Regions from separate parts of the Fodinicola acaciae genome, predicted to be linked through region 2. Evidence: riboswitches for the same ligand, from Rfam matches in the RefSeq annotation. Region 2 holds a riboswitch; each other region holds the start of a gene.
What was found. A riboswitch is a leader RNA that binds a small molecule or an ion and turns the genes downstream of it on or off. The one in region 2 is predicted to bind cobalamin.
Positions count from the first base shown of each region.

Region 1: linked by a shared signal. The riboswitch ahead of metE (5-methyltetrahydropteroyltriglutamate--homocysteine S-methyltransferase) and the one ahead of GNX95_RS04345 (ribonucleoside-diphosphate reductase subunit alpha) in region 2 are both predicted to bind cobalamin.
Region 3: linked by a shared signal. The riboswitch ahead of GNX95_RS21550 (cobalamin biosynthesis protein) and the one ahead of GNX95_RS04345 (ribonucleoside-diphosphate reductase subunit alpha) in region 2 are both predicted to bind cobalamin.
Region 4: linked by a shared signal. The riboswitch ahead of GNX95_RS25545 (CbtB domain-containing protein) and the one ahead of GNX95_RS04345 (ribonucleoside-diphosphate reductase subunit alpha) in region 2 are both predicted to bind cobalamin.

Region 1 covers NZ_WOTN01000001.1:1,086,355-1,094,094, reverse strand. Annotated here, with positions in the region: gene GNX95_RS05020 (GNAT family N-acetyltransferase) at 1-570, opposite strand, end outside; gene GNX95_RS05025 (YqjF family protein) at 1-43, shown strand, start outside; gene GNX95_RS05015 (RNA polymerase sigma-70 factor) at 589-1,458, opposite strand; gene GNX95_RS05010 (carboxymuconolactone decarboxylase family protein) at 1,593-2,078, shown strand; cobalamin riboswitch at 2,080-2,318, shown strand; gene metE (5-methyltetrahydropteroyltriglutamate--homocysteine S-methyltransferase) at 2,425-4,692, shown strand; gene GNX95_RS05000 (phosphotransferase family protein) at 4,788-5,732, shown strand; gene GNX95_RS04995 (acyl-CoA dehydrogenase family protein) at 5,799-6,965, opposite strand; gene GNX95_RS04990 (DUF899 family protein) at 6,982-7,695, opposite strand; gene GNX95_RS04985 (MFS transporter) at 7,711-7,740, opposite strand, start outside.
Region 2 covers NZ_WOTN01000001.1:945,598-953,337, forward strand. Annotated here, with positions in the region: gene cobN (cobaltochelatase subunit CobN) at 1-1,535, shown strand, start outside; gene GNX95_RS04330 (hypothetical protein) at 1,669-2,145, shown strand; gene GNX95_RS44180 (transposase) at 2,646-2,849, shown strand; gene GNX95_RS04340 (HNH endonuclease) at 3,058-4,296, opposite strand; cobalamin riboswitch at 4,605-4,805, shown strand; gene GNX95_RS04345 (ribonucleoside-diphosphate reductase subunit alpha) at 4,966-7,668, shown strand; gene GNX95_RS04350 (ribonucleotide-diphosphate reductase subunit beta) at 7,683-7,740, shown strand, end outside.
Region 3 covers NZ_WOTN01000002.1:1,341,586-1,349,325, reverse strand. Annotated here, with positions in the region: gene GNX95_RS21560 (magnesium chelatase subunit D family protein) at 1-100, opposite strand, end outside; gene GNX95_RS21555 (cobyric acid synthase) at 136-1,644, opposite strand; gene GNX95_RS21550 (cobalamin biosynthesis protein) at 1,641-2,549, opposite strand; cobalamin riboswitch at 2,580-2,710, opposite strand; gene GNX95_RS21545 (PadR family transcriptional regulator) at 3,176-3,802, opposite strand; gene GNX95_RS21540 (substrate-binding domain-containing protein) at 3,895-4,887, shown strand; gene GNX95_RS21535 (DUF2306 domain-containing protein) at 4,919-5,587, opposite strand; gene GNX95_RS21530 (TetR/AcrR family transcriptional regulator C-terminal domain-containing protein) at 5,746-6,657, shown strand; gene GNX95_RS21525 (hypothetical protein) at 6,701-7,000, opposite strand; gene GNX95_RS21520 (glycosyl hydrolase 2 galactose-binding domain-containing protein) at 7,194-7,740, opposite strand, start outside.
Region 4 covers NZ_WOTN01000002.1:2,169,210-2,176,949, forward strand. Annotated here, with positions in the region: gene GNX95_RS25525 (class I adenylate-forming enzyme family protein) at 1-1,292, opposite strand, end outside; gene GNX95_RS25530 (carotenoid oxygenase family protein) at 1,289-2,740, opposite strand; gene GNX95_RS25535 (winged helix-turn-helix transcriptional regulator) at 2,812-3,711, shown strand; gene GNX95_RS25540 (histidine phosphatase family protein) at 3,674-4,228, opposite strand; adenosylcobalamin (AdoCbl) riboswitch at 4,268-4,407, shown strand; gene GNX95_RS25545 (CbtB domain-containing protein) at 4,410-4,622, shown strand; gene GNX95_RS25550 (CbtA family protein) at 4,632-5,357, shown strand; gene GNX95_RS25555 (DsbA family oxidoreductase) at 5,386-6,027, shown strand; gene GNX95_RS25560 (CPBP family intramembrane glutamic endopeptidase) at 6,186-7,022, shown strand; gene GNX95_RS25565 (DUF3152 domain-containing protein) at 7,092-7,740, shown strand, end outside.

The DNA.
Region 1 (7,740 bases), 140 kb from region 2:
GCCAGGTGTGCCGGTGCGATTCGGTCCGTCGATCAGCACGTAAGCATCCGGCCAGGCCATCCGCAGGCGGTCCGGACTGCCGTTGAGTCGGGTCGGATCTCCCCCGGGCGCCGGCGCCTTGGCCATCTCGACCTCCGCGGCTCCGCATGCGCGATAGAACCGCTGCGCCGAGGTGTTTTGCCGTAAGACCCAGAGATACATCGCATCGCCGGCCGCCTGATCGCGGATGGCGAGCGCGGCCTGGCCGAGCAGCGCCGAGCCGATGCCGCCGCGCTGCTGGTCATGCCGTACGTGCAGATTGTCGACCAGACTCCCCCACCGCTCGTCCTTGTCGAACATGACGTGGACGAAACCGACGAGCTCCCCTTCCCGCTCGGCGAGCACCGTCGCACTGGCCGATGGCGCGGCGAGCCGTTCCGACCAGACCGCGTGGCGATCGGCGACCACGTCACCGTCGAGGAAGGAATCGGCGTACGCGCCCCGATAATGCCGCCGCCAACTGTCGGCGTGCAGCGTGGCGACCTCAGCCGCGTCGTCGGCTCGGGCCCGCCTGAATGCGATGTCTGCCATACGGTGATCATCTCTCGGTCAGCGCCGCAACGTCGTCTCCTGGTCCATGCGCGAGAGTTTCGCCGGGTTGCGTACGGCGTAGAAGCCGGTGACCAGGCCGTCGTCCATGCGCAAGGCCAGCACGGTGTCGACCTCGCCGTCGATCCGCAGCACCAGCGCCGGATAACCGTTGACCTGGGTGAGCTGCAGCGACTGCGCGTCGATCTGCTCCAGGCCGAGAGCCAGCAGCCGGGACACCTTGCCGACACCGACGATCGGCCGCGGCGCGGCCTCCTTGACGCCGCCACCATCGCCGAGAAAGACCACGTCCGGCGCCAGGATGTCCACCAGATGCTGCAGATCGCCGGTGGCGGCCGCGCGTTGGAATGCCTGCAGAGCGTCCCTGGCCTGGTCACGCGAGACGCTGCCGCGCGGCCGGCGGGCGGCGACGTGCTCGCGTGCTCGGTGCGCGATCTGTCGTACGGCCGCCGCGGTCTTGTCGATGGCCTCGGCGATCTCGTCGTAGCCGAGGTCGAACACCTCACGCAGCACGAAAACGGCTCGCTCGGTCGGCGTCAGCGTCTCCAACACCAGCATCATCGCCATCGACACGCTGTCGGCCAGCTCCACGTCCTCGGCCACGTCCGGCGCGGTGAGCAGCGGCTCCGGCAGCCACGGACCGACGTACGACTCCTTGCGGCGGCCGAGCGTACGCAGCCGGTTGAGCGCCTGCCGCGTGGTGATCCGCACCAGGTACGCGCGTCGGTTCTCGACCGTGTCCAGGTCGACGCCGGACCAGCGCAGCCAGGTCTCCTGCAGCACGTCCTCCGCGTCGGCAGCCGAGCCGAGCATCTCGTACGCGACGGTGAACAGCAGGTTGCGATGCTCGACGAACGTCTCGGTGTGCATGCCGGTCCTCTCGTGTCGCTCACCAGACACCACGTCGCACCGTGCTGTGACAGTGGCCCTCGTCACTGTCACACGCGGCGAATCGCCGGCATCTCGTGTTCGTCCAGTCCACAACACGAGTGAGGACGATCGTCATGGAACCCCGTATCAACCTGTTCGAGAACGAGCTCGCCGCCAAGTTCGGCAAGCGGTTCGCCAACGCCAGCATGGTGATCAGCAACTCGTCGCTGCCCAAGTCCACCCAGGAGTTGGTCAGCCTGCGGGCCAGCCAGATCAACGGCTGCGGTTTCTGCACCGACATGCACACCAAGGACGCCGCGGCGGCCGGTGAGACCTCAGTACGGCTGAACCTCGTCGCCGCCTGGCGTGAGGCGACCGTGTTCACCGAGGCGGAGCGCGCGGCGCTGGCGCTGGCCGAGGAAGGCACGCGTATCGCCGACCACCACCGTGGTGTGTCGGACGAGACCTGGCAGCAGGTGCGCAAGCACTACGACGACGACCAGCTCGCCGCGCTCGTGTCGCTGGTCGCACTGATCAACGCGGCCAACCGCATCAACGTCATCGTGCGTACGCCGGCCGGCTCGTACCAGCCAGGCATGTTCGACTCCTTCGTCGACTGACTAGAGTTGGCCGCGCAGCTGGTTCGCGGTCCACGTGTGTCGTGTGGACGGCGAGGCAAGAGGGAACCCGGTGCGAGTCCGGGACTGCCCCGCAGCGGTGAGTGAGAACGACAGCCGTCTGTCCCGTACGAGGGACGGCACTGGGTCCGCACGGGCCTGGGAAGCGACGGCCGGTAGGTGACCGGCGAGCAGCCGGTCGTGCTCACGAGTCCGAAGACCTGCCAGCGCCCGTCCCGCGACCGCGGGGCGGTTGGCCGCGACCTCGTGGGTGGGTCGGTCGGTGCGCTCGGTCCTGGGCGCCGACGCTCACCTGCGCGGTCCGCAGTGGACTCGCGAAGGAGAGCCCATGGCAGCAACGGTGTACGGCTTTCCCCGGCAAGGTGTCAACCGGGAACTGAAGAAGGCCGTCGAGTCCTACTGGAGCGGCGCCACCGACGCCGACACGCTCCTGGCCGCCGCGCGTGAGCTGCGACTGCAGCGTTTGGCGCAGCTACGCGACGCCGGCATCGCCGAGATCCCGAGCAACGATTTCTCGTTGTACGACCATATGTTGGACACGGCCATCATGGTCGGCGCCATCCCGGCGCGGCACCAGGCGGAGGCCGACCGCCTCGACCGCTATTTCGCGATGGCGCGCGGCACCGCCGACGCCGCTCCGCTGGAGATGACCAAGTGGTTCGACACCAACTACCACTACCTGGTCCCAGAGCTCGGACCCGGCACCGAGTTCCGGCTCGACGCGACCAAACCGCTCGAGGAGTTCGCCGAGGCCGGCATGGTCACCCGGCCCGTGCTGGTCGGTCCGGTCACGTTCCTGCTGCTGGCCAAGCCGGAGCCGGGCGCGCCGGCCGGCTTCGAGCCGCTGAGGCTGCTCGACCGGCTGCTGCCGTGCTATGCCGAGCTGCTGCAGGATCTGCGCGCGGCCGGCGCCGAGTGGGTCCAGCTGGACGAGCCGGCGCTGGTCACCGACCAGCCGCCGGCCGTGCTGGCGGCGGCGAAACGCGCGTACGACGCGCTCAGCGCGGAAAGGTCGCGGCCGAAGATCCTGGTCGCGACATACTTCGACCGGCTCGGTGACGCGCTGCCGGTGCTCGCCGGCACGGCCGTGGAAGGCCTGGCAATGGACTTCACCGGGCCGGCCGCCGCCAACCTCACCGACCTCGCCGCTGCCGGCGGCATCCCCGGCAAGCGGCTGGTCGCCGGCGTGGTGGACGGCCGCAACATCTGGATCGCCGACCTGCCGGCGGCACTGTCGACGCTTGGTACGTTGCTCGGTCTCGCGCAGACCGTCGACGTGTCGGCATCGTGCTCGTTGCTGCACGTGCCGATCGACGTCACGCTCGAGCGCGATCTGGATCCGCAGCTGGCCGGCTGGTTCGCTTTCGCGGCACAGAAACTGCAGGAGATCAGCACCCTGGCCAAGGGCCTGACCGACGGCCGGGACGCCATCGCCGGGCAGCTCCAAGTCAACGCCGCTCGGCGCGCCGCGCGTGCGGCCTCGCCGATCGTCCGCGTCGATGCCGTACGCGCGCGCGTTACAGCCGTGCGCGACACCGATCGGCATCGCGCGAGTCCTTACGACAAACGCCGCCAAGCACAGCACGAACGGCTGGCGCTGCCCGATCTGCCGACCACCACGATCGGCTCGTTTCCACAGACGGCGAGCCTGCGCAAGGCTCGTGCCGCGCTGCGGTCCGGTGCGTTGACGGCCGAGGCGTACGACCAGGCGATGCGTGAGGAGATCCGCTCGGTGGTCGCCGAACAGGAGGCGCTCGGCCTGGACGTGTTGGTGCACGGCGAGCCGGAGCGCAACGACATGGTCCAGTACTTCGCCGAGCAGCTCAACGGATTCCTGGCGACCACGCACGGCTGGGTCCAGTCGTACGGCACGCGCTACGTACGGCCGCCGATCATCGTCGGTGACGTGTCGCGGCCCGAACCGATGACCGTCCGCTGGTCGACGTACGCGCAGAGCCTGACGCGAAAGCCGGTCAAAGGCATGCTGACCGGCCCGGTGACCATGCTGGCCTGGTCGTTCGTACGCGACGACCAGCCGCACGCGGACACCGCCGCGCAGGTCGCGCTGGCGTTGCGCGACGAAGTCGCCGACCTTGCGGCGGCCGGCATCGCGGCGATCCAGGTCGACGAGCCGGCGCTGCGCGAGACACTGCCGCTGCGCCAGGCCGGTCGCGCGGCCTACCTCGCCTGGGCCGTGGAGTCGTTCCGGCTCACCACCTCCGGGGTCGACGACCGTACGCAGATCCACACACACATGTGCTATGCGGAGTTCGGTGACGTGCTGCAGGCGATCATCGACATGGACGCCGACGTGATCAGCCTGGAGGCGGCGCGGTCCAACATGGCGATCGTCGACGACCTCAGCAGGGCCAGCTATCCGAACGAGGTCGGACCCGGCGTGTGGGACATCCACTCACCGCGAGTGCCGTCGGTGGACGAGATCGCCGCGCACCTGCGTACCGCTCTCGGCTCGTTTCCGGCCGGCCGGCTGTGGGTCAACCCCGACTGCGGCCTGAAGACCCGCGGCTATCCCGAGGTGCGCGCCACCCTGGCCAACCTCGTCGCCGCGACCCGGCACGTCCGCGCGGAGCTGTGACGGCAGGCGGCGGACTCCTGCCTGGAGTCCGCCGCGTCGTTGCCGCGACGATATTGACCGTCTGGCGAGCGCCGCGGGCGAATAGGCTCGCGCTCATGAGCGACGGCGACTGGAGGGATGGCCGGTTCGTGCAGCGCCGGCCCTCCGCGGAGACTTTCGCCTGGGTGGCGGCGTCGATGGGTCGGGGCAGTCGCGTCGTTGGCTGTCGCCGACTGACCGGTGGCGTCTGCTCCGCGGTGAACCGGCTGACTGTCGAGCGACGTGGGGTGCGGACTTTCGTCGTACTGCGACAATACCCGGCCGGGCTTGGGCTGCAAGAGAGCTTGGAGAAGGAGATCGCCAACCTTGGGGTGGTGGCCGGAAGCGGGCTCCCGGTTCCGAGCATCCTGGCTGCCGATGTCGCTGGCGCTTCGACCGGGGGCGCGCCGTCGTTGCTGATGACACGGTTGCCGGGGCATGTCGATCTGAATCCGGCGCAACCCCGGTCGTGGATGACCAGGATCGCGGAGCTTGCCGTATCGCTGCATTCCCTCGATCTCCCCGCGAAGACGTTCAGGCCGTGGAGGGATTCCTGGATCGCCCCGCTCGACGAGTTGCAGGTCCCGGCCGACGCCCACAACCCGGCCGTGTGGAAGGCGGCCTTCGGTGCCATGGCGGCGCCGCCACCACCGGCCAATGCGGTCTTCTTGCACTGCGATTTCCTGCCGGTGAACATGCTCTGGTCGCGCGGGAGGATTACCGGGCTGACCGACTGGAATGGCATCCATCGCGGAGCGCGCGCGATTGACGTCGGGCACTGTCGGCGATATTTGGCGGCGCTCTACTCGCCCGAGTGGGCGGAGCGGCTTCGGTCGCTCTATGAGTCGATCGCCGGGGTGACGCTCGATCCGTGGTGGGACCTGTACGCCCTGCTGCACCATGACGACAGCCAACCGAAGTGGGTCCGTCGTCAGGTCGCCGGCCGCCGTCCCGTCGATGCGCCCGGCATGACCTCCCGGGTCGAGGTCGCAGTCGAGGCAGCGCTACGGCGCCTCGGGTAACAGCGCGCCCCCGGTCCGGGGGATGCCGCTGAAGGTCAACGGCCGGCGGTCGTTGCCGTTACTGGCTCAGTAACTGCGCGGCAGGCCGAGCACGTGCTCACCGAGATAGTTGAGCACCATCTCCTGGCTCAGCGGCGCGATCCGCAGCAGCCGTGCCTCACGGAAATACCGCGCCACGTGATATTCCTCCGAATAGCCCATGCCGCCATGCGTCTGCAATGCGCGGTCCGCGGCCTGGAAACCCGCGTCGGCGCACAGATATTTGGCCGTGTTCGCCTCGCGTCCACACGGCCGGCCGTGGTCATAGAGCCAGGTTGCCTTGCGCAGCACCAACTCCGCCGCGTCGAGCCGCGCCAGCGAGTCGGCCAACGGAAACTGCAGGCCCTGGTTCATGCCGATCGGCCGGCCGAAGACCTCGCGTTCGTTGCCATAGCGTACGGCCCGGCGCAGCGCCGCTCGTCCCAGACCGAGCGCTTCGGCGGCGATCAGCATCCGCTCCGGGTTGAGGCCGTCCAGAAGGTAGCGGAAACCCTGGCCTTCCGCACCGACCCGGTCCTCGGCCGGCACACGCAGGCCGTCGATGAACAGTTCGTTCGACGACACCGCGTTGCGACCCATTTTCCGGATCGGCCGAATGTCCACGTGTGCGCGGTCGAGGTCGGTGAGAAACAGCGTCATGCCGTCGGTTTTCCTCGTGACGTCCTCGATTTTGCTCGTACGCGTGAGCAGCAGGACCTTTTCCGACTCCATCGCCTTGGAAATCCACACCTTGCGGCCGTCGACGACGTAATGGTCGCCGTCACGACGCGCGAAGGTGCTGATCCTCGTCGTGTCCAGGCCGGCTTCTGGCTCTGTTACGCCAAAACACACGTGCAGGTCGCCGTCCACGATCCGCGGCAGCGTACGCCGTTTCAGGCCCTCGGAGCCGTGTACGACCACCGGGTGCATGCCGAAGATCGACAGGTGGATGGAGCTGGCGGCGTTCATGCCGCCGCCGGACTTCGCGACCTCCTCAAGGACGATCGACGCCTCGGTGATCCCGAGGCCGTGGCCGCCGTACGCCGCCGGGATGGCGACGCCGAGCCAGCCGCCACGGGCGAACGCGTCGTAGAACTCGGACGGAAACTCGTGCTCCTGGTCCTTGCGCATCCAGTAGTCGTCGTCGAACCTGCCGGCCAGCTCCGCCACCGCCGCGCGGATCGTCTCCTGGTCTGCCGTCGGTGCGAAGTCCACGCTCCGACCATAGGCCCTAGAGCTCGTCGGGGCGTCCGTCCTCGACCCGCGACCACTGCGCGATCGGCCGTCCGTCCGTACGCAGGTTGGCGCCGTCGACCGGCCACGCCTTCGACCAGCCGGCCGGCGAGTCCTCCCATGGCTCCTGGCGTCCGTAGACGGTCAGGTCCATCAGCGCGTAGCTGTAGTCCATCGCCTCGACACCGCGGCCGGTCGTCCAGTAAGTCTCGAAGACGCGGTCGCCCTCGCGCAGGTAGCAGACCAGGTGGAACATCCCGACCTGCCGTCCGGCCAGCAGCTTCTCCGCGGAGTCCTGCGCGGAGTACCACGGCATCGTCCACCCCATGAAGTCGCGATAGCGCCGCGTCTGCGCGTACGGTCCCTGCGCGAAGACGGCGTAAGTGATGTCGCGCGAATGCAGGTAGGCCAGCTCCGCGACCTGCGTGGTGTAGAAGGTGCAGCCTTCGCACTGCTCGGCCGAGGGATGGCCGTCCCACCACATGAAGTAATACGCGATGAGCTGACGCCGTCCTTCGAACGCGTCGTGCAGCGTGACCGGTCCGTCCGGTCCGAGCACCTCGATACTGGCGTCGACCTCGACCATCGGCAGCCGTCGGCGCGCCGCGGCGATCGCGCTGCCTTCGCGCGTGTGCGCCTTCTCGCGGATCCGCAGTTGGTCCAGCTCCGCCTGGAAAGTGGCGCGGTCGACGGTTGGTGGCAGGTGGTCCATGACTGTCTCCTTCTCTCAGGACTTACGGGTGAATCCGAAGGCCGC
Region 2 (7,740 bases):
CACGACAGCTGTGGGGCGGCCGCCACGCGCTACCTGGCCTGCGCGAAGCCCTCGGTCTCACCGACGGCGCTTCACTGTCCACTGTGGACGATCATGAGGCAACGGCACGGTCGCTGGTCGAGCGGATGGAGGCCGCCGGCTGGACCGCGGCGGACGAGGTCGTACGCGATGTTCTCGGTGTTTCCAACGACACTGTCGAGCGGATTCTGACCTTCGCGGCAACCGAAATCGTGCCGCGGCTGGACCGCACGACCGACGAGATGTCGGCCGTCCTGCACGCGCTCGACGGCGGCTATGTGCCTGCCGGTCCGAGCGGATCGCCGCTGCGCGGCCTGGTGAACGTGCTGCCAACCGGTCGCAACTTCTATTCGGTCGATCCGAAAGCGGTGCCGAGCCGGCTCGCCTGGGAGACCGGCCGGTCGCTTGCTGAGTCGCTGCTCGCGCGTTATCGGGAGGACACCGGCGAATGGCCACGTTCGGTCGGCCTGTCGGTGTGGGGGACCAGTGCGATGCGGACGGCCGGTGACGACATCGCCGAGGTTTTGGCTCTGTTGGGCGTACGACCGGACTGGGACGACGCGTCGCGCCGGGTGACCGGCTTGGCGCCGATCGAGGTGGCCGAGCTGGGACGGCCGCGGATCGATGTGACCGTACGCATCAGCGGCTTCTTCCGCGACGCTTTTCCGCATGTCGTGGCAATGTTGGACGACGCGGTGACGTTGGTCGCCGGCCTGGACGAGGCGGACGAGGACAACTTCGTGCGCGCGCACGTACGAGCCGACGAGGCCGAGCACGGCGACCGGCGGCAGGCGACCCTGCGAGTCTTCGGCTCGAAACCCGGCACATATGGCGCCGGTCTGCTGCCGCTGATCGACAGCCGCAACTGGCGCGACAACGCCGACCTGGCCGATGTTTACCAGACCTGGGGCGGATTCGCGTACGGTCGCGACCTGGACGGTGCGCCTGCGCGCGACGCGATGCGCACGGCGTACCGGCGGATCGCCATCGCGGCGAAAAACACCGACACGCGCGAGCACGACATCGCCGACTCCGACGACTATTTCCAGTATCACGGCGGCATGATCGCCACCGTACGCGCACTGACCGGCGAGGCTCCGGCCGCCTACATCGGTGACAGCACGCGTCCGGAGTCCGTACGCACCCGGTCGCTCACCGAGGAGACAGCACGGATTTTCCGCTCACGTGTGGTGAATCCGCGTTGGATCGCCGCGATGCGCCGGCACGGCTACAAAGGCGCGTTCGAGCTGGCCGCGACCGTCGACTATCTGTTTGGCTACGACGCGACCGCCGATGTCGTGCCGGACTGGATGTATGAGCAGTTGGCCTCGACGTACGCGCTCGACCCGGAAAACCGGAAATTCCTCAACGAGTCCAACCCGTGGGCCCTGCACGGCATCGCCGAGCGGCTGTTGGAGGCGGCGGACCGGCAGCTCTGGCGTGAGCCGGATCCGGCGACTCTTCGTGCCTTGCAACAGATCTACCTGGAGACCGAAGGCGACCTGGAGGACCGTTAGGCTTCACGGACCGGGCATTGCCGCTCGACGATGCCGTCGCGATCGATCTGTCGATAAAGGCCGTATGATTCCAGGCCCTGTTTCTCCAGAGCGATGTCAACCGTCGGCGATGTCCTCTCGCGGGCCGCGGTAAATGACGGTCGCGGCACGTTCCTCCGCCGGCAATTCCGACGATGTCCAGGCCATCGACTGGCTCTGCGTGATCGGTGAGCGGGATCCCAACGGCTACGTCGATTTTCGAGCCGTCCAGACGACCATAGAAGGTGCGAATGGTGATCGGTTCGTCTTTGGGGATTTTCCGGAGCAGGATGTCGACGGTGGCGCCGATCTCGCTGATGTCGTTGACTTCAGCGCGGACCTGCGCGATCCGTTGCGCCGGCAGCGATGCGATTTCAGAGTGTCGTTGGTCACGATCAATCCCGTCTCGATCGATCGGAGTCGCCGCGCCACCTCCGCGAGCCGGCCGGTGTGGGCCTGGATGCGTTGTTCGAGCTCCGCCTGGCGAAGTCGTAGCATGCCGCGCAACTCCGCCAGCGACACGTTGTCGTCCAGCATCGCCGCGCACAAGTGTCCCCGATACTCAACATGGCGACCTCATCTCAGACCATGACATCGTGTCAGAGTCAACCGATCTCCGATAAGGCGGACATGGACGGACTCGACTCGGCGTACGCTCGTGGCTGGATAGCCCGCTTTCATTCGTCGATCTGATCGTCGGACTTGATCTGCCACGTTGGCTGTCGTTGGTGCGGCCGACAAGACGGACGCTCAGCCGGCTTGTCCGCCGGACTGTCGTCTGCAACGGCAACCGTGAAACGCTGCGTGCCGTGTTCGCTAAGGGATTCGATCATTGCTTGGCATTTCCGCTCGTACGCGCGCAAACGCCATCGGCTGCACGCCTGGTCGAAGGACCTGTTGATGCCGCCGGTGCGACTCCTGACATCCTCACGAGCCGTGACGGCATCTCACCGATTCCCGGTTCGATGGGCTGCGACGGATCGGCGTCGAGAAGCCAGCCGAGTCGCCTGGGTCAGCCAGGATCGCTCAATGGCGGCGGCTGCGGTCCGCGCTCCGCGCCAGCCAGTAAAACCTTGATGACCACAAACCAGAATTCTACCGCAGCGTGCCGCCGCCCGGAAACGCCGCAGCATACCTAAGACGTGGTGCGCCAGCGAGATGGGCTGTCGCCTCCCAGAGGCGCTCGCTCTCGTCAAATGCATCAAACGACACGTCGACGGAATCATCGTCGCCATCACCCGAGGCGTATCCAACTCCCGCTTGGAAGGAATCAACGGCAAGATCCGGCTCATCTAGCGGCGCGGCTACGGGCACCCATCGCCCGAATCACTCGGCTTCCCACAGAATCCTGGCTCACGAGAGTCCGCGATCGACCCGTCAACACATTCGCACTCGTGGCACGCCGCGAAGACGCAACCACGCGCTTGGCCATCGTCTCGGCTTTCTGGTTGCTGGGGCGGGGAGCGAGCGTTTGTGTTGTTGGTTGGTGGTCCACCTGTTCGGTTCAGCCGTACAGGTGGTAGGTGTTTCGGAGCGGCTTTTGCTCGTAGTCCACATCGAGTGGTGGGATGAACTCGGGGTGGCCGTTGTTCATCCGTACGGTCCAGTCGGTATGGTGAATTTCGCGGTGGTGCCGGTCGCAGAGCAACACGCAATTTTCCAGGCACGTGGTGCCACCATCGACCCACGACACAATGTGATGCGCTCTCGTATGCCGGACCGGCCGCGTACAACCTTTGTCCCGGGCGATCAACGCTTTCCGCAGCTCTGGACCGGCCAGGCGCTCCTTGCGGCCGACATCCAGCGAGACGCCTTCGGAATTGAGGATGACCGGAATAATGTCCGCGTCGCAGGCCAGCCGGCGGGCGGTTTCCGGGCTGATGGTCAGGCCTTCGTACGCGCGCGCCACACCCAGGCAGTCGCGCAGCATCTCCCAGGAGATCGTCACCATCAGGTGCGGCCGCTCGCCGCCCTGGATCGGCAACTTCCCGGTATCAGCCACGAGATTGAGAATGTCGGCCAGCGCGTCACCGTTGCGCTGGGCCGCCGATCGAGGATCCGGCTTGCCGTCCTCGCCCTCTGGTTTGGCCAACGGCGACAACACGTCCTGCAACAGACAACCGGTCTCCGCGTCCAGGATGCCGCGCAACGCGAGGCGGCCGTCGCGACCGGTGTGCAGATGCAACTCCCGGCGCGGCTTCGCGGTTTCTTTGTCTGATGGTGCGGCGCCGTCGGGATCGAGGTAGGCGTGCAGCCGGGTGCCGAGCCGATAGAGCCGACCGGCGTCCATGTGCTTGGCGCCCTCGACCATCGCAGCCTCGGCTTCACGCCGCTGCTGGAAGTCCACGTGCGCCGGCAACCTCGTGATCACCGTACGGATCGCGTCCAACTGCGAGTCGGCCAGATCGCCGCGGCGCATGGCCTGGGCGGCGAGGTCCAGCTTCGGCGCCAACATCTCACCGGTCAACGCCATGCCCGGGCAGAACGCGCGAGCGCGCTGCACCCGGCGACTGGCCTCGGTCGGGGAGAGCAACAACTGGTCTTCCAACAGCTGCTGGATATTCTTGGCCTGCAGCTGCTCGTACGCCTCTTTGTGCTCAATCGCCTTCACGATATTCAACACCCGCGCCGCGGCCTTGCGATACTCCCGCTCCGCCTCGCGCAGCATCGCCGCGAGCGCGTCCGCGTCTTCTTCCGGCCACGGGTCACCGACTGGCGCGGTGGTGGCGGAAGGAGTGGTCATGCCTCCAATAATACCGGCCACACCGACAAAACCACGCCACCACACACATCTGTGGACAATGTTTTCTTCGCTACAAGCGAAAAGTCCAACGTGTGCGTACGAGCGCTCCGCACCAAGCACCGTTGGTCGACAACGGTCCGCAGATGACACGCAGCTCTGGCCGGTAGCCAGGCTCAACACGCCAAGCATCTGCCGCACTCCGGCTTGACAGTTGGCGCCGGAAGCCGATCGGTCGCCGTGCGTCCAGACGCATCTTGGGTCGACACGCCGACATAGGCTGGTTCAACCACGACTCGACCCCAAGATGTAGTGTCAGGCGCGTTGGTGGTTCACCCCGGCGGCCAGTCGGGGGGTGGCAACAGGGAACCCGGTGCGAGTCCGGGACTGTCCCGCAGCGGTGAGGGGGAACGACCGCCGTCATCAGCACTGGGTGACAAACCTGGGAAGCGACGGTCAGTAGGCCAACGGTGCCCCCGAGTCCGAAGACCTGCCATCGGCGTGCGTACGACCCTGTCCTGAGCTCACGAGGAGGAGCCGTCATGTCGCGTGCCGTTTTCACGCCCGATTAGCGATCGGCTGTTTTCCCTTGTCGCCGGGAAACGCCGGAAATGATCTCTGTCGTCATGAGTGTGCCGCCGCATGCTCATTTTACCGCCGTGGAGAACACGCATGTCCAAACCCAGCATCACGGTGGTCCGCCGCAACGGTGAGACCTCCGCCTTTGATGCCAGCAAAATCTCGGTCGCGCTGAGCAAGGCATTCCTCGCCGTGGAAGGCGCGGACGCGGCAACCTCCAGCCGGGTACGCGAGCTGGTCGCCGGGCTGACCGGCCAGGTCGAGGCGGCGTTGTCGCGCGACGCCGGTCCAGATCGTCCAGTGCACATCGAGCAGATCCAGGATCAGGTGGAGCTCGCGTTGATGCGCGGTGAGCACCACAAAGTGGCACGCGCATACGTGCTTTATCGCGAGCAGCACGCGAAAGCGCGAGAGAAGGCGCCGGAGATCGCGGTCAGGCATCCGGACATCGAGCGGCTCACGCTGGTGGTCAAGGAGGCCTGCGCCGGCCTGGACTCGGTGTCCGCGGAGCTGGTTCTCCAGGAAACCAGGCGAAACCTGTACGACGGCATCACCGCCGCCGAGCTCGCGCTCGCGCCGTTGATGGCGGCGCGTACGCTCGTCGAGACAGATCCGGAGTATTCGTACGTCAGCGCGCGACTGCTCCTCGACAACCTGCGCGCCGAGGCACTCAGCTTCATCGACGGGAGGCCGTCGACCGCGAGCCACGGCGAGATCACCGGTGGATACGCCACATACTTCCAAAAATACGTCGAGCGCGGCATTGAACTCGGCCAGCTCGATCCCGCTCTGAAAAGGTTCGACCTGGCCAGGCTTGGCTCGGCGTTGGACGCGGACCGGGACCTGCTCTTCCAGTTTCTCGGCCTGCAGACACTCTACGACCGCTATCTGCTGCACAGTCGCGGCACGCGTTACGAGCTGCCGCAGGCGTTTTTCATGCGAGTGGCGATGGGGCTCGCGCTGCGCGAGGTGCAGCCTGACGACCGTGCGATCGAGTTCTACGATCTGTTGTCGTCGTTCGACTTCATGTGCTCGACGCCGACGCTTTTCAACGCTGGTACGACCCGGCCGCAGCTGTCGTCGTGTTTCCTCACCACGGTGGAAGACGATCTGAGCAGCATTTTCCATGGCATCAGGAACAACGCGTTGCTGTCCAAGTACGCCGGCGGACTCGGCAACGACTGGACGCCGGTGCGCGGCATCGGCGCGCACATCCGCGGTACGAACGGCGAGTCGCAGGGTGTGGTGCCGTTCCTGAAAATCGCCAACGACACGGCGGTTGCCGTCAACCAGGGCGGAAAACGCAAGGGTGCGGTCTGCGCATATCTGGAGACCTGGCACATCGACATCGAGGAGTTCCTCGATCTGCGCAAGAACACCGGTGACGACCGGCGCCGTACGCACGACATGAACACCGCCAACTGGGTCCCCGACGAGTTCATCCGGCGCGTACGCGCGGATGCCGACTGGACGCTGTTCTCACCGGACGAGGTGCCGGATTTGCACGACAAGTACGGCCAGGAGTTCGACGAGGCGTACAAGGTGTACGAAGAAGCCGCCGACCGCGACGAGATCGCCGTCTTCCGCAGGGTGAAAGCCAAAGATCTCTGGCGCCGGATGCTCACGATGCTGTTCGAGACCGGTCATCCGTGGATCACCTTCAAGGATCCGTGCAATGTGCGGTCGCCTCAGCAGCATGCCGGTGTCGTGCATTCGTCCAACCTGTGCACCGAAATCACGCTCAACACGGCGGTGGACGAGGTGGCCGTCTGCAACCTCGGCTCGGTCAACCTGGCCCAGCACGTGAGCAGGGACGGCATCGACCACGACCGGTTGGCGCGGACCGTACGCACCGCCGTACGGATGCTCGACAACGTCATCGACGTGAATTTCTACACCATTGCGGAGGCGCGCGACTCCAACCTGCGGCACCGGCCGGTCGGCCTCGGCCTGATGGGGTTCACCGACGCACTTTTCGTCCAGCGCATTCCGATGGAGTCGGCGCAGGCCGTCGAGTTCGCCGATCGCAGCATGGAGGCGATCAGCTACCACGCGATCGCCGCGTCGACAGAGCTCGCCGAGGAACGTGGCAGCTACCAGTCGTACGAGGGATCGCTGTGGAGCAAAGGAATCCTGCCGATCGACTCGATCGAGTTGCTGGCCGCCTCGCGCGGTGGTGATCTCGACGTCGACCGATCGCGGACGCTGCACTGGGAAGGCCTGCGTACGCGCGTCAAGGCGGGCATGCGTAACTCCAACGTCATGGCCATCGCGCCGACCGCGACGATCGCCAACATCTGCGGCGTCGGCCAGTCGATCGAACCGCTTTACCGCAACCTGTATGTGAAGTCCAACATGTCCGGCGACTTCATCGTGGTCAACGCCGCGTTGGTCCGCGACCTGAAGGCACGCGGCCTGTGGGACGAGGTGATGGTCAGCGACCTGAAGTTCTTCGACGGCAGTCTCGGACCGATCGACCGGGTGCCCGACGACCTGAAGACGTTGTACGCGACCGCCTTCGAGATCGACAGCCGCTGGCTGATCGAGGCGGCCGCGCGACGACAGAAATGGATCGACCAGTCGCAGTCGCTCAACCTCTACATTTCACGGCCGAACGGCCGAAAACTGGACGAGATGTATCAGCACGCGTGGATCCGCGGCCTGAAGACGACCTACTACCTGCGCGCCACCAGCGCCACCCACGTCGAGAAGAGCACGTTGCGCGGCACCGACGGAAAACTCAACGCCGTGGAGGCGTGCCGGATCGACGACCCCGACTGCGAAGCCTGCCAGTAGAAGGAGATGCAGACATGACGACCATCGACCGTGGAGCGGCCAGGGTCAGCGTCGACGACAAGGCGATGATCA
Region 3 (7,740 bases), on a different contig from region 2:
CAGCGGTGGACTTCGCCGTGCCTTTCTCACCGCGTACGAGCACACCGCCGATCGCCGGAGAAACCGCGTTCAGCACCAGCGCGAGGCGCAGGTCGTCCATCCCGACGACCGCGCTGAGCGGAAAGATCGGCGCAGTCACGGGCTTTCCCCCTCAAGGTCCGGCGCACCTGGCGGCACGAACGGCAGTCCGGCCGGCGGACCGGCTTCCAGCAGTCGCAGCACATAACCGGTGTCCAGGTTGTCGGCCACCAGATCCCCGGCGATGTCCAGCGATCTTTGTCGTACGGCGGAAAAGCTCACCTCGGCCGGGACGAAGCGGCGGTTGGCGACCGCCGCGACCTCGGCGAGAAAGCATCGCCGAAACCCGTCGTTTTCGAGGATTCCGTGCCAGCTGGTCCCCCAGACGCTGTCGGACCGGCAGCCGTCCAGAAAAGAATCACCGGAGGAGACCGAAACGCGGCCGTGGTGGATCTCGTAGCCATCGACATCCTGGTCGTACGCGCGTCCGGTCGGCCGCCCGAGCACCTTTTCGGCTGCAAAGTGGACAGCCGTGGGAAGGACGCCAAGCCCGGTGACTTTCCCCTGTCTGCTCTCCACATCGTCGTGGATGACACCGGCGAGCATCTGGTAACCACCGCAGATGCCAAGCACCGGTTGCCTCGCCGCCGCACGTCGCGAAATCGCGTCGGCGATGCCGTTGTCGCGCATCCAGGACAGATCCGAGACTGTGGCGCGTGTGCCAGGCAACACGACGAGGTCGGCGTCGGACAGTTCTTCCGGGCGTGTAACGAAACGTACGGCGACGCCTGGCTCGGCGACCAATGGATCGACATCGGTGAAATTCGAAATCCGCGGAAAACGTACGACCGCGACGCGCAACATGTCCGCACCGACCGGCGGTCCTACGGCCGGCAGGTCCGCGGCGAGCGCCAGTGAATCCTCGAGGTCCAGCCAAAGTCCACGTACCCACGGCAACACGCCTGCCACCGGGCGGTCGGTCAACTGCCGCAGGCCGGCCAGACCCGGACCGAGCAGGCCTGGATCGCCGCGGAACTTGTTGACGACGAAACCACAGATCAGCGCCTGGTCGGCGGGTTCGAGGAGCGCCAATGTGCCAAACATGGCTGCGAAAACACCGCCACGGTCGATGTCACCCACCACCAGCGTCGGCAGGCCAGCGGCGCGGGCCAGGCCGAGATTGGCGATGTCGGTGGCGCGCAGGTTGATCTCGGTCGGGCTGCCGGCGCCTTCGCAGATCACCGCGTCATAGCGTGAGCGCAGGTCCGCGAGCGAGTCGAGTACGGCGTCGCGGAGCCGCGCTTTCACCTCATGGTAGGAAAGTGCGCTGACTTCGGCGATCGGCCGGCCGAGCAACACGACCTGGCTGTGCCGGTCGCTGCCGGGTTTGAGCAGTACCGGGTTCATCGCGGCCTCCGGCTCGATCCCGGCGGCGGCCGCCTGCGCGGCCTGCGCGCGGCCGATTTCCGCGCCATCGCGGGTAACCGCGGAGTTGAGCGACATGTTCTGCGCCTTGAACGGCGCGACCTTGACCCCCTGGCGAGCAAGCCAGCGGCACAGGCCAGCGGTCACCATGCTCTTGCCGGCGTCCGATGTGGTGCCGGCGACCAACAACGCGCCGCTCATGACAGCACCTTTCGCGTAAACGCGAACAAAACCGCCGCCGCAGCGCCGACCAGGCGGGAAAGCAGAGCAGCACGCGCGATGTCGTCGGCCGTCGGTGCCCTGCCGGATCCGAGATTTCCGCGTATCTCCACGCGATCGCCGTAGCGGTTGGCGCCGCCGAGCCGTACGCCGAGCGCGCCGGCGAACGCGGCCTCGCACCGGCCGGCATTCGGGCTCGGATGGTCGCCGCCGTCCCGAAACATCGTTCGCAAGGTGTGGACGGGATTGCCGCCGACCGTCGGGGCCAGTGCCGCGGCGAGAAAGCCGGTCATCCTCGCCGGCAGCCAGTTGGCCAGGTCGTCGAGTCTGGCCGCAGCCCAGCCAAAACGCGCGTAGCGCGGGTTGTGATGACCGACCATCGCGTCCAAGGTGTTGACCGCTCGGTATGCCAGCAGGCCCGGCAGTCCAGCCACGGCACCCCAGAACAGCGGCGCGACGACCGCGTCGGAGGTGTTTTCGGCAATCGATTCGACGGTCGCCCGGCTGAGCTCGGACGCGTCCAGCTCGGTGGCGTCGCGGCCGCACAGGTGGCTCAGCCGCTGCCGTGCCGCCGGGAGATCGCCGCCGGCCAGCAAAGTCCGCATGTGCCGGCCTTCGCGTACGAGCGAGGTGCCGCCAAGAACGGTCCAGGTCGCCGCCGCGGTGATCGTCCACGACCGCTGTCCGGCGACGCCGACCAGGGCCGCGCCGCCGACGAGGGTTGCGGCGTACGCCGCGCCGCGTGGTCGGCTGTCGGCCCACATCCGGTTTTCCAGGGATGCCGCGACGCGGCCGAAAACCGCGACCGGGTGGCCGCGCCGCGGGTCGCCGAGAACGCCGTCGAGCAACGTACCCGCGAGCAGTGCGAGCGGCACGCCACGCAGCATCGACACGCCTTCCTCGAGGTGTCCACGCCTCGGGACGAAGGATCGACGGCCGGAGTTCCTGGCTGCCGGGCTGGGTGGCCTGGCTAACAGTGGCGGGACCGCGCCGGATTCACACCGGCTTCCTCCACTGCCGTCGACGAACCCTCGTACGCAACCACAGCCGTTTCCGCAGTGTCAAGGAGCCCCGCGCCGCGACCACATCACACGCCCGCGCCGCCATCGACGATCGCCGCACCACTTCCAACGGAACCGGACCATCCGATCCGACGCGGGGAAAGGCCTGCCGCCAACTCGCAGGCACCCGACGCGACCCGACCACACGGACGGGGGTCCGGGGGCTCCGACCCCAGGAAAAACAACGATGACCGATCCGCCATGGAAGTCGTGCCCGACGACCAGGCAGCACCATCGGTCGAGTGCGCCGGGCCGGTCGGGGGCCCGGTCCGGCGCGTATTCCAAGATATAGGTATGGCGAGACATAAACAACAGTCTCCGCGGACATAGCGCGTGAAATCACCGCAAAGACTACGCACCGCGTTGTTTAGGTCACTCGATACGTATATCTTGAGTCGTCGGCGGGTCGGGAGGCACTTGGATGCGCGAAACCAGACGCCAGGGCGCGCCGGCTATCCGGTCCTGCGTTTGCGCGGCGCCGCCTTCTTTCCGGCGCGAAATCCGGCTTCCAGCTCGTCGACCAGCTTCAGGCCGGCGGTGGCCCAGCGGACTTCGTGTTTCGCACGGTCGATGAGGCCGTGATAGACGTGCACCTTGTACGCGACCACCGCGTCGGCCAGCTCAGCGTTTTGCGCGAGCCGGATGCGCAGCAGGTCGGTGTCGCGGTTTTCCAGGTTGCGTACGTGCGCCTCCCAGCGCCGCCGCTGTTCCTCGTGATGCGCGCGGTGTGCCTCAAACTGCTTGCGCGCACTGGCAAAGCTGGCGTATTCCAGATAGCTCGCCTTGAGATAGCCGGCGTCCCGTTCGCGCTGCGACGGCGTGACCTCCTCGACCCAGCGCGCCAACTCCGCGCGTCCTTCTTTGGTGAGCGTGTAAATCGTCTTGGTCGCGTGGGTGCCGCGCGCTTCCGACCGGCCGGAAATCAGCCCCGCCTCGTGCATCCGCCGCAGCTCCGGATAAATCTGCGAATGCGGTGCGTGCCAGACGTAGGCCACCGACTGCTCGAAAAACCTGGCCAGGCTGTAACCGCTCATCGGCTCGGCCTCCAGCAAAGCGAGCAACGCGTGGCGCAGCGACACCGTCCGCTCCTCCTGTTCCGGCCGGACGCTCAGTTGGTTCCGGTAATACTACGACGCATAGGCATATACCCGGCGACCTACCTGGAGGCGCGGTGAGCGTACGAGTGCCGATCACGTTGGCATGCTGGGATTACGACCGCACGCAGGCGCTCGCGGACGGCCGGATCCGGCCCGAGGGGGTCGATCTGACCTATCTGCGGCTGCCGGTCGAGGAGACCTTCTTCCGGATGGCGCGCTATCAGGAGTTCGACGCCGCGGAGATGTCGCTCTCGTCGTACGTCCTGTCTCTTTTTGGTGCCGCGCCGTTCGTCGCCATCCCAGTGTTTCCGTCGCGCGCGTTCCGGCACAACGGCATTTACGTACGTGCAGACAATGCGATGCACGAGTTGGCGCAGCTGCGCGGAAAAGTCGTCGGCGTGCCGGAATACCAGGTCACCGCGGCCGTCTGGCAGCGCGGCATCCTGGCCGAGTTTCACGATGTGCCGGTGGAATCCGTTCGCTATCGGACCGGTGGCCTGCACCAGCCGGGACGCGTGGAGAAAATCGAGTTGCGGCTGCCAGGTGGTGTCGAGGTGGAGCCGATTCCGGCTGACCGTACGCTGACCGAGATGCTGTTGGCCGGCGAGATCGACGCGCTCTACAGTCCGCGTACGCCACCGTCCATGTTGGACGGTGACAGGTCGTTGCGCCGGCTGTTGGCGGCACCGCGGCTGGCGGAGGAGGCCTACTTCGCCGAGACCGGGATTTTCCCGATCATGCATGTGATCGTGCTGCGGCGCGAGATCTACGACCAGCACCGCTGGCTGGCACGGTCACTCTTTCAGGCGTTCACGGCGGCAAAACACGAGGTCCAGGCGCAGCTGGCGGAAACGGCCGCGACGCGCTACATGCTGCCGTGGCTCTACGACGCGGTCGAGCACACGCGCCGCGTGATGGGCGCCGACTTCTGGCCGTATGGCCTGCGCGCCAACGAAAAGACGCTGAGCACCTTCCTGCGTTATTCGTACGAGCAGGGCCTGGCCGAGCGGCTGCTGACGCCGGCCGAGCTGTTCGCACCGGAATCCCTGGAGACGCACCGAGTCTAGTGATCTAGTGTCCCGAGTCAGACTCGGGACACTAGGCTTTCCGGCGTTCGACCAGCCACCATTCGGTGAACAGCAACACGGTCGTCCAGCCCAGCCAAGCGCCGAGCGGACCGATCTGCTGTGCCGCCTCCGGTCCGGTCGCCTGCGGCAGGAACACAATGAACAGGATGATCCCCCAGATCCTGTTGGTGATGATGGAAAACGTGAGCGCGAAGCTGCGGATCATCCAGCGCCGGTGATCGGCGAAGCGGCGCCGCCGCGCCATGCGATAGCCGGCCATCGTGCAGAACAGCCACAACAACGCGAGCGAGATGTCACTTCCGGCGGCGACGAGGCCAAATGGCGTGCCCGCGCCGATGATCAGGCCGCATAGTCCAGCCGGCAACACACCGGCGAAGACGTACGTCCGGCCGAGCCAGCGGTGCGCCACCGGATAGTGCTGCCGAAACCACGGCCACACCTGGAAACAACAGGTCACCATCGCGACCGTGGCAAAGCCGACGTGCGCGACCAACAGCGGATAGTGCAACGGAAACGAGGATGGGACGCGCGAAAGCGCCGGATTGAGCGTCGCGTACGGCGGCAACGAGAAGGCGAGGAACAGCAACGCCAGCAAGGCCAACGGCACGATCCACGGCCGGCGCCACCAGGACCGCCGGGGTCCCGCCGCGATGGACTTTCCCTGAACTGTGGTCGTCATACGTCCCGATCCTCTGGTCCGGCCGATTGTTCGTACACCGTACCAACGCGATCGCCTTTTGCCGCGACAGCAAGCAGAAACTACGCCTCAGGTAGCAGTGCGCACTAGTACGCTGATATGGTCAGACGCAAAGCGCACTAGTACGCGAGGAGACGACGATGGCGACGGACGATCCACCGTATGTGGTCATCGGCAAGGAAATCCGCCGGCAGATCGAGAGCGGTGAGCTGCGACCCGGAGACCGGGTGCCGTCGACGCGGCGGATCGCCGCGGACTGGGGTGTCGCGATGGCGACGGCGACGAAGGTGCTCAGCTGGCTGCGGCAGCAAGAACTCGTCGAGACCCGGCCCGGAGCCGGGACGGCGGTGCGTACGCCGCCGCCGCTGGCGAAATCCTTGGCATCACCCACCTTGACGGTGGACGCGGTCGTACGCGCCGGCATCGCACTGGCCGACGCGGAAGGCCTGTCAGCGCTTTCCATGCGCCGGATCGCCGCCGACCTCGGTGTCGGCACGATGTCGCTCTACCATTACGTGCCAAGCAAAGAAGAACTCGAGCGGCGGATGGCCAACACCGTGCTCGGCGCCGAGCCGCTGCCAGATCCCCGGCCGGCCGGCTGGCGGGCGCACCTCGACGCCGTCGCGCGTCTGCATTGGCGGACGTATCGCCGCCACCCCTGGGCCGCCTCGGTGATCCTCGGCTCGATCAGCCGGCCACCGCTGCTGCCGAGCGGCATTTCCCAGGTGGAATGGGAACTCCACGGGATGGCCGGCCTGGCGCTGTCAGACCTGGAGAAACTGCGAGCGATCACCAGCGTGCACGTCTACGTGGGCGGCCTGGCGCTCAGCCGCGGCATCGAGCTGGAAAACCAGCTGAACTCCGGTGTCAGCACCGAACAGAAGTGGGGCCGGCTGCAGCCGCTGGTCGACGAGATCTTCGCGGGTGGCCGTTTCCCGTTGGTCGCAACGCTCCAGGTCACCGACGAGGAGGCCAGCGACATCGACGCACTTTTCGAGTTTGGCCTGCGGCAACACCTTGACGGCTTGGCCGCGTATCTGGCCGGGAGATAGCGAACCGGCTCGGCAGCCGAGCCAGTTCGCCAGAGTCTAGTTGTTACTGCTGCGCTTTCTGCTCGGCCAGCACGAAGGCCGGGTTGCCCTTGTCGTCCAGGCCGGCGTCCAGGATCTTGTCGTCCAGATAGGACGATGCTTCCGGCGCAAGGAAGATCTTGGCATCCTCCGAGGCGATGACCTGGTCGTTCTCGGCCGGCACCGTGGCGATCCGGAGCTCCATCGCGTTGTCCTGTGGGGCGTCACCAGCTGGTGCTATCCGCAGGCCGGCGCCGTCCGGTGCGCCCTGTGCGGAGGTGATGTTGTGCACAAGCTGCGCGGCCGTTGGCGTGAGAACAAGCATGCGTACCTCTTCCGTTCCTCGCTGTCCAACAAATCCTGCAGATCAGCCACGTTAGTGGCGGCCTGGCGCGTTCGCAGATCACGGACTTGCCGACAGCGAGCTGGCGGCCGCGCCGTTTTCGGGACACCACCAGTGAAAACGGAGGTCCCACGGCGCGACCGCCATCGATCAGATTGTGAGCTGCGTCACAGATCTATCGAGCTCGCACTGTCTGGTTCCCGATGTTCCAGCCGGAAAGGCTGACCAGCGGGCTCGCACCTTTCAGCTCCGACAACCGATAGCGCGCGGTGATCGTCTGGCGCTGACCGGGCCACAGCGTGACCTCGTTGTCGCTCCACTGGATCGGCAACACCTGGTTGTCACCGGAAACGTTCGCACGCAACACATCCGCACGGGTGAAGAACGCCGGCGTACGGTCGCCGCTGACGTTGCGGATCGTCACCGTTGTCACCGCGTCACGGCCCTCGATCCTGGTGTGCGCGGCCGCCTTGACCGTCGCCTTTCCCAGGTTTTGCAACCCGGTCAGGTCGGCATAACCGCCGCTGCCATAGGTGACACCGAAACCTTCGCCGAGCGTCTTCTTCCAGTCGATGTCGTCCTTCTTGGTGGACAGCCAGTAGACATTGCGGCTGACCACCGCGTGGCCGCGAGTCAGCGTCAGCTCAAGGAAGTAGGTCTTGGAAATGCCCGCCGGCACCTTGGGCATCAGCACCGTGCGTACGTCCTGGCTGAACAGCGCC
Region 4 (7,740 bases), on a different contig from region 2:
GCGATCTCGAACACGTCACCGGTGCGGAAATAGCCGTCGTCATCGAATGCCGACCGGTCCAGCGGTGCGTCCGGAGCGGTGAAATAGCCGCCGAAGACCGTCGGTCCGGCCAGTCGCAGCTCGCCGGCACGGCCGGCGGTGGTGATGACCGCGTCCGTGCGCGCATCCACCAGCCGTACGGAAACTCGTGACGCGATCGGACTGCGCCACTGTGTTTCCGAGCCGTAATGAGGAAAATAGCTGGCTCGATGATCCGGATCCGGCACGTCGGACGGATCTGACATCAACGCGATGCCTTCGTTGGAGCCGAAGAAGTTGACCACGTCGATGCCGTGCCGCTCCGACCACGTCCGCACCAGCCATGGCGTCAGTGGCGCCGATCCGGAACCGATCAGCCGCAACGAGCCAATGTCCACTGTGGACAGGATGTCCTCGCGGCGCAGGAGCATGGTGAGCAGGGCCGGCGGCGCGACCGTGTACGTGGCGCGTTCTTCGGTGACCTGGCGCAGAAAAGTCGGCAGGTCGAACGGATGGTGCGGCAGGAACAGGCCGCCGACCATCAGCCACGGCAGGAACATGCCGGCGATGCCACCCATGTTGGTCATCGGAAACGGCGACAACAGCACATCCCGCGGTCCCAACTGTGCCGACCAACGACAGCCTTCGGCCATGATGAGCCAGTCGCCGTGACAACGCGGCACGGCTTTCGGCGCGGCCTCCGTGCCGGAGGTCCAGCAAATGGTGACGCAGTCGTTGACATCCGCGACGCGTACGGGCACCGATTCGCTTGGCAGCTCGGCGAACACGTCGATGACAGTGGCAACCGAGGAGACCTCGTCGCGTACGCGTGTGGCCTGCTCGAGCAGCGATCGATCGCCGGAACGCTCGGCGGTCAGAAACGCGACGGCCCGCGTCTGCCGGCACATCGGCACGAGCTCATGCTCGCGAAAGGCGGTCGGAAACGGGGTGGCGATCGCGCCGATTCGTACGATCGCCAGCAACGACCGCACGAGCTGTGCGCAGTTTGGCAGCTGTACGGCCACGATGTCGCCGGCGCGTACGCCTGACGACAGCAGATGCGCGGCGAGCGAGTCGACCTGCGCGTCCAGGTCGTGCCAGCTCCAGCGCCGCGGCGAATGTCCGGTCAGCGCGGCCAGGTTCGGCGGATCGGCCACCGCCGGTTGGCCGCCGGACTCGGCGACCCTGGCGCGCAGCAGGCCGTCGATCGTGTCGCCGCTCCACCAGCCTCGCGCGACGAAATCCGCGGCTTCCTCGGCCGGATGGCACTTCATGCTGAGAAACTCCGCAGTTGGTCGGCGCGTATCCAGGTGGCGTGGAAGCCGAGCGGCACACGCTGCGGCAACAACACGCGGGCGACCGGTCCGGCGGTCACGTCGGCGGCATCGAAGATGTCCAGCTCCGAGCGGTTTTCCCGTTCGTCCTGGACAAACGTCACCAGATAGCCGTCGTCGTCGGAAGTGGAGCCGTCGCGCGGCGCGAACGGCGCCTCGCTTCCCCAGCGCCCCTGCCCAAACGACCACTGCGTCTTGGCGCCGGTGCTGATGTCGTATTTCACCAGGCCGTCGAAAAGCAGCGTCGACTCCGGCGAGATGTGCACGTTGTACGCGAAGCGGCCGCGCTGGCCGACCGTCCTCGCGTCCACACTCGGAAACTCGGTGTTGTCGTCGTCCAGCGCGGTCTCGGCGGTCGCGCCGGTCGCGAGATTGAAGCGATAGCGGTGAAGTTGCGCGTCCAGCCGCAGATACGAGAGCATTTTCGCCAGTGGAGTCACCGCGTCGGCGCGCGGCTGCGGCCGCTTCACCCGGCACACGTCCATCACCACCTCGTCGCCGTCCTCCCAGGCGTTGACGACGTGGTAGATGTAGCACGAGCTGGCCTCGAACCAGCGTACGTCGCTGCCATATCGCGGCAGCACCCCGAAACGCGCCGGTAGCGACCGGTCAAAGACGATCTTGTGCCGACCCTGCCGGGCCGCCGCAAGGTCCTGCACCAGTGGCAGATCCATGAGTACGGCGTAATGTTCGGTGATGGCCATGTCGTGCGGCAGCCGCGGACCGGGAAGGTCCACATTGGTCAGGTGCGTGACGCGGCCGTCCGCGCTGATGACGCCGTAACGCATGAAGGGCGGCGTCGGTCCGTAGTCAAACCAGAAAAGCTCCCCGGTGCGCTCGTCGACCTTCGGATGCGCCATCATGTCGCCGGCCAGCGTGCCGAGAAAGTCCTCCGCGCCAAGGGTTTCCAGTGACAGCGGGTCGATCGCGTACGGACTGCCGCACAGATACCAGGTGGCCAACACCTTGCCACGGTGGAAAATCACGTCGGTGTTGGCGTTGTCCTTCAGCGGCAGGCCGCGCGCGTTGCCAAACGGGTTGCCCTTCGGGTTTTCCATCACGCCGGTCCACAGCGCCTTGCCGGCGGCCGACTCGGCCTCGAAGGCTTTGGTGCGGATCCAACGATTCCGGTAACGTGCCTTTCCATTTTCCAGCTGTACGGCGTGCACCATGCCGTCGCCGTCGAACCAGTGATAGCGGCCGTCCGGCCGATAGCGCGGATTGGGTCCGTTGCGCAGGTAGACGCCGTTGAGATCGGCCGGAATCTGGCCGATGACCTGCAGATTGTCCGCGTCGATCTCGGTGTCGACCGGCGCGTACACGCCGAGCAGGTAGGGGTTGGGCTCGGCGCCGGCGACCTGTGCGACGGCAACAGGCTGGCTCGTCATCACCCCAGCCTGGCCCGGATAGCCGGACCCGTCAATAGGCTTCGCTTGTTGTAGCCAGTTAGAATGCGCGGGTGACCGCGCCATTGTTGCGTACCCTGGACCTTCTCGGCGACCAGTGGATTTTGCTGATCCTGCAGAGCATTTTCCTGCGCGTCCGGCGATATGACGACATCCAGCGCCGGCTCGGGATTTCGCCGACCGCGCTGTCCGGCCGGCTGTCCGACGCGGTCGAGGCCGGCGTACTGGTCAGGGTGCCCTACCAGAGCAGCAACCGGACGCGGCACGAATACCGGCTGACCAGCCGCGGTTTGGATCTGTGGCAGCTGTTGACGGCGATCTGGACCTGGGAACGCGACTGGATGAGTCCGCGCGGCCTGCCGGATCTGCTGCACCGGCCGTGCGGCGAGGTCACCTCCGCGCCGCTCGGCTGCGCGGACTGTGGTCAGCCGGTGCGGCTCACCGAAGTCGCTTTTCAACAGCGTCAGCCGCTGATGCTGACCGGCCAGGCACAACGGCGGTTTCGACGTACGGACAGCAGCCGCTTCGCCGCCGATCCACTGCTGTTTTTCCCCACCACGATGGAAATGCTTGGTGACCGGTGGTCGGTCGGCCTGCTGAGTGTCGCGTTTTTCGGCGGCCGGCATTTCTCCGAGTTCGAGCGCGCGCTGGGAATTGCTCCGAGCGTGTTGTCCGGTCGGCTGGCGCGGCTCGTGGAGCTCGGCATCATGCGTACGACCATCGGCACCACGCGCACTGACGCGCGGGCGTATCACCTGACGGCGAAAGGTCGCGCGTTTTTTCCCACGCTGGTGTTCATCGCCGACTGGACGCTCACGCAGCATCCGGCGATCGAGCCGACCGTGCTGATCACCCACACACCGTGCGGCAGCACTCTGGCGCCTTGCCTGCTGTGCTCGTCGTGCGGCCACGTGCTCACGAGGACGACGGTCCGGATCCAACCGCGAGATTGACCGAGGAGACGGTCCAGGACGGTCCGGAGCGTGACAACGCCGTGCGGCTGAGCGGTGAGACGTCGATCCGCCAGAAGGACCGCGGCGGCGCGGCGAGCGCGTGGACGAGCGCGGCGCGGACGACCGCGGCGTGCGTGACGGCGACCGTACGCCCCTCGACGGTCTCCAGCCACGCGCCGACCCGCGCGATCAGCGACTCGACGGACTCGCCGCCGTGCGGAGTCGCGGCCGGGTCGGTCAGCCATAATGCCAGGTCAGCCTGGTCGACCTCGGTGAGCGTACGGCCGCGCCACGCGGCCACGTCGAGGTCGGCCAGAGGCGGCTCGACGGTCGCCGCGAAGCCGAGGCCTTCGGCCGTACGCCGGCATCGACGCTCCGGGCCGGTCAGGAACGTGCCGGCGCGCAGGCCGATGGGCGGCACCGGCGCGAGCAGATCGTCGTCGTCGATCGCGAAGCTGGCCGCGCGTGTCGCGGCCGTCGGCGCGTGGCTGATGAGCGTAAGCCGCGACGTGAGCATGCTCTCCTCGATTGACACCACCTTGGCCGGCAGCCTAGCGTTCACTCGTTCGACGGCAATGAGGAAGCCGGTGAGAGTCCGGCACGGTCGCGCCGCTGTGAGCGAGCCTCAGCTCGCGAGTCAGACCCTCCGTCGTCGTCCGCACCGCCGCAAGGGTCGCGTCAACCCAGGAGGAGAAGCTGTGAGCGCCATCTCGACACCCCAGGCCAGGCCGGAGCCGATTCGCATTCCGGTCAGGGAAATCCTGCCGTGGGCCATTTTCGTCGCGGCACTGGCCGTCGTGCTGCTCTACTTCGTCGGTGCGGAGGAGGGCGCAACCTCGCTGATCTCCGGCCATTACGTGCACGAATACGTGCACGACGCGCGTCACCTGCTCGGCTTTCCCTGCCATTAAGCCACGATCATGAGGATGCTGCTGATCCGCGGCATGCTGGCCGGCCTTGCCGCCGGCGTGCTCGCGTTGGTTTTCGGGCGGATTTTCGGTGAGCCATCGGTGAACAGCGCGATCTCGTTCGAGTCGGCGATGGCCGCCGCGACCGGCGAGCACGAGGAACCTGAGCTGGTCAGCCGCGCGGTGCAGAGCACCCTCGGACTGGCGACGGGTGTGCTCGTCTACGCGCTGGTCTTCGGTGGACTTTTCGCGCTGGCGTTTGCCATCGCGTACGGCCGGATCGGTCGGATGAGTCCGCGGGTGACCTCGGTCGTCATCGCGCTGGTCGGATTTCTGGTCACCTTCGTGGTGCCCTTCCTGAAGTATCCCGGAAATCCGCCGGCGGTTGGCAATCCCGACACGATCGGCCAGCGTACGGTCACGTATTTCACCATGGTCGTGCTGTCGATCGCGTTGGCGGTGGCCGCCGCGTACGTCGGCCGCCGGTTGGTGCCACGTCTCGGAGCGTGGAACGCGACACTGGTCGGTGCGGCGGTTTTCGTTGTCGCCGCGACGATCGTGGCGATCCTGCTGCCGGCGGTCGACGAGGTGCCGCCGGGTTTTCCGGCCGCGGTGCTGTGGAACTTCCGGCTCGCCTCGATCGGCACGCAGCTGGTGATGTGGACGACCATCGGCCTGGTGTTCGGCGCGCTGGTCCAGCGGCCGCTGACCGAAGGAGCGGTCGCGACGGCGGAATAGCGGCGTACGCCCGGCGGTTGTTCATGTCGTGAACGAACCGATCAAAATCGACATCTGGTCCGATATCGCCTGTCCGTGGTGCTACATCGGCAAGCGACGGCTGGAGGCCGGCCTGGCCGAGACCGGTGTGCCGGTCGAGATCGAATACCACAGCTTCGAGCTGGTGCCGGACATGCCGGTCGACTACGACGGGTCGCACGCCGACTTCCTCTCCGGCCATCTCGGCGTCACGGCCGAGCAGGTCAAGGAGATGAACGCGCGAGTCGGCGGCATCGCGGAGTCGGTGGGGTTGCACTACGACTTCGAGCACATGCATCCGGCCAACACCGTGAAGGCGCACCAGGTGCTGCACCTGGCCAAGGCCAACGGTGTGCAGGAGGCGATGAAGGAGCGGCTGCTCGCGGCGTACTTCCTGGAAGGACGCAACCTCGCCGACCACGCCGCGCTCGCCAACCTGGCTGCCGAGGTCGGCCTGGACCGCGACGAAGTGCTGCGGGTGCTGGAAAACGACGAGCTGGTCGACGCCGTACGCGCGGACCAGCGGCTGGCCGCCCGTTATGGCATCCGCGGCGTGCCTTTCTATGTGTTCGCCGGAAAGTACGGCGTGTCAGGGGCGCAGGAGTCCGAGGTTTTCGCGCAGGTGTTGCGAAAGGTGGCTGAGGATGGCTGAGGACGACATCGAGCTGGTGCCGCTGGGCGATGACACCGCCGACGTTTGCGTCGACGGCTATTGTGAGATCCCTGACGAGGAGACTACATCGAAGGAATGACGTGCGGTTCGATTTCTGAGCCGATGTCCGGCGGCGCCGTGGCTGCCACGCTGGAGGCGTGAAAAGATTCGGCTGGCTGCTGGTCGCGGCGATCTTTGTGGTGTGCGTTGTCATTTTGCCGTCGACCGGCCACGGTGTGGTGAGCTCGTCGGCGGACAGCGGCGTCGGTGGTCGTCCACTGTGGATGCTGCTGGTGCCGGTGTTGGCCGGCACCGCGGTGGCTCTGGTGATTCCGTTGCGTACGCCTGCCGTCGCCGAACCGCGTTCGGTGGCGCGCACGTGGTTGCTCGTCGGGCTCGCCGTGCTTTTTCCTTTGTTGGTCGGGATCGGCTCGCTTGGCGACAGCATTCTCTATCTGGCGCTGAAAGTGCTGATGTTCGTCGTCGTACCGGTGGTGGCGTTCCGGTTCATCCGCGACGACGTCCGGCAGCCGCGGATCGTCCCGCGTACGCGCTGGCAGTGGCTCGCCCCGGTGCCGGCGATCGCGGTCTGGGCCAGCCTGGCGTACGCGACGCCGTTGGCGCCGGCGGTGCCGACGCTCAAGGACTACCCGGATCCGGCGTACGTCGCCGTCGCCGCGGTGTCGACCTTCCTCACCGCGAGCGTCGGCGAGGAGATCTTCTATCGCTATTTCCTGCAGACTCACCTGGAGGCGGTGGCCGGCCGGTCGACCGGGATCGCCGTCGCGGCGCTGCTTTTCGCGCTGATGCACGTGCCGACGCATGGCAGTGGTCCGGCCTGGGTCATCGTGGCGACGGCGGTCGCGCTGCAGGGGGTCACAGGTGTGTTTCTGGGCGTGTTGTGGTCGCGTTATCGCAACCTGTGGGCCAACATCGTCGTCCACGCGATGCTGAACGGGGTCGGCGTGGTGCTGTACTTCGTCTCGCTCGGCTGATGTGGGACGGATCATGGAATCGGCGTCACGCATCACCGCGAGCCTGATCGTGTGGCACGCTCACAGGCGATGCCGAGACGACTGGACAGCGCCCAGCGGCCGTACGCGAGCAGGGTCGCGCGGCGGCGCGCGCAACGCCGTAGGCGCCGCGCCATCGCGTTGTCGCTGCTGTCGGTCGCCGGCGTCCTGACGGCAATCGGGACATTCCGGCCGTCGCCGGATGCGTCGGAGCAGGTCACGGCCGCGAGTGCGGCGCCGTCGTCGAGCGTACGGCAGCGGCGGAACGCGTCTCGTGGTGGCGCCGCACCGCGTCCAACGGTCGCGTATCCGGTGCAGGGGCCGAGCACGTTCACCGTCGCGCCCGGCAACAGCGACGTACTCGGCACGGCCGGCACGCGGCTGCGGTTTCGGGTGGCGGTCGAAAACGGCATATCGGGCCTGGAACCGGCCGCTTTCGCCAACGACGTGACGACGGTGCTTGGCTCGGCCGGCAGCTGGATCGGCACGCGCAAGTGGCGTCTCCAGCGTGTCGGTCCGGGGGCGGCGTACGACTTCACCATCTATCTGGTGACGCCGGCGACGCGCGACAAACTGTGCCAGGACGGATATGACCGCTTCACCTCGTGCCGGATGGGGGACAAGGTGGTCATCAACGTCGCGCGCTGGGTCCACGGCGTGCCCAATTATGGCGCTCCGTTGCGGACGTACCGGTTTTACG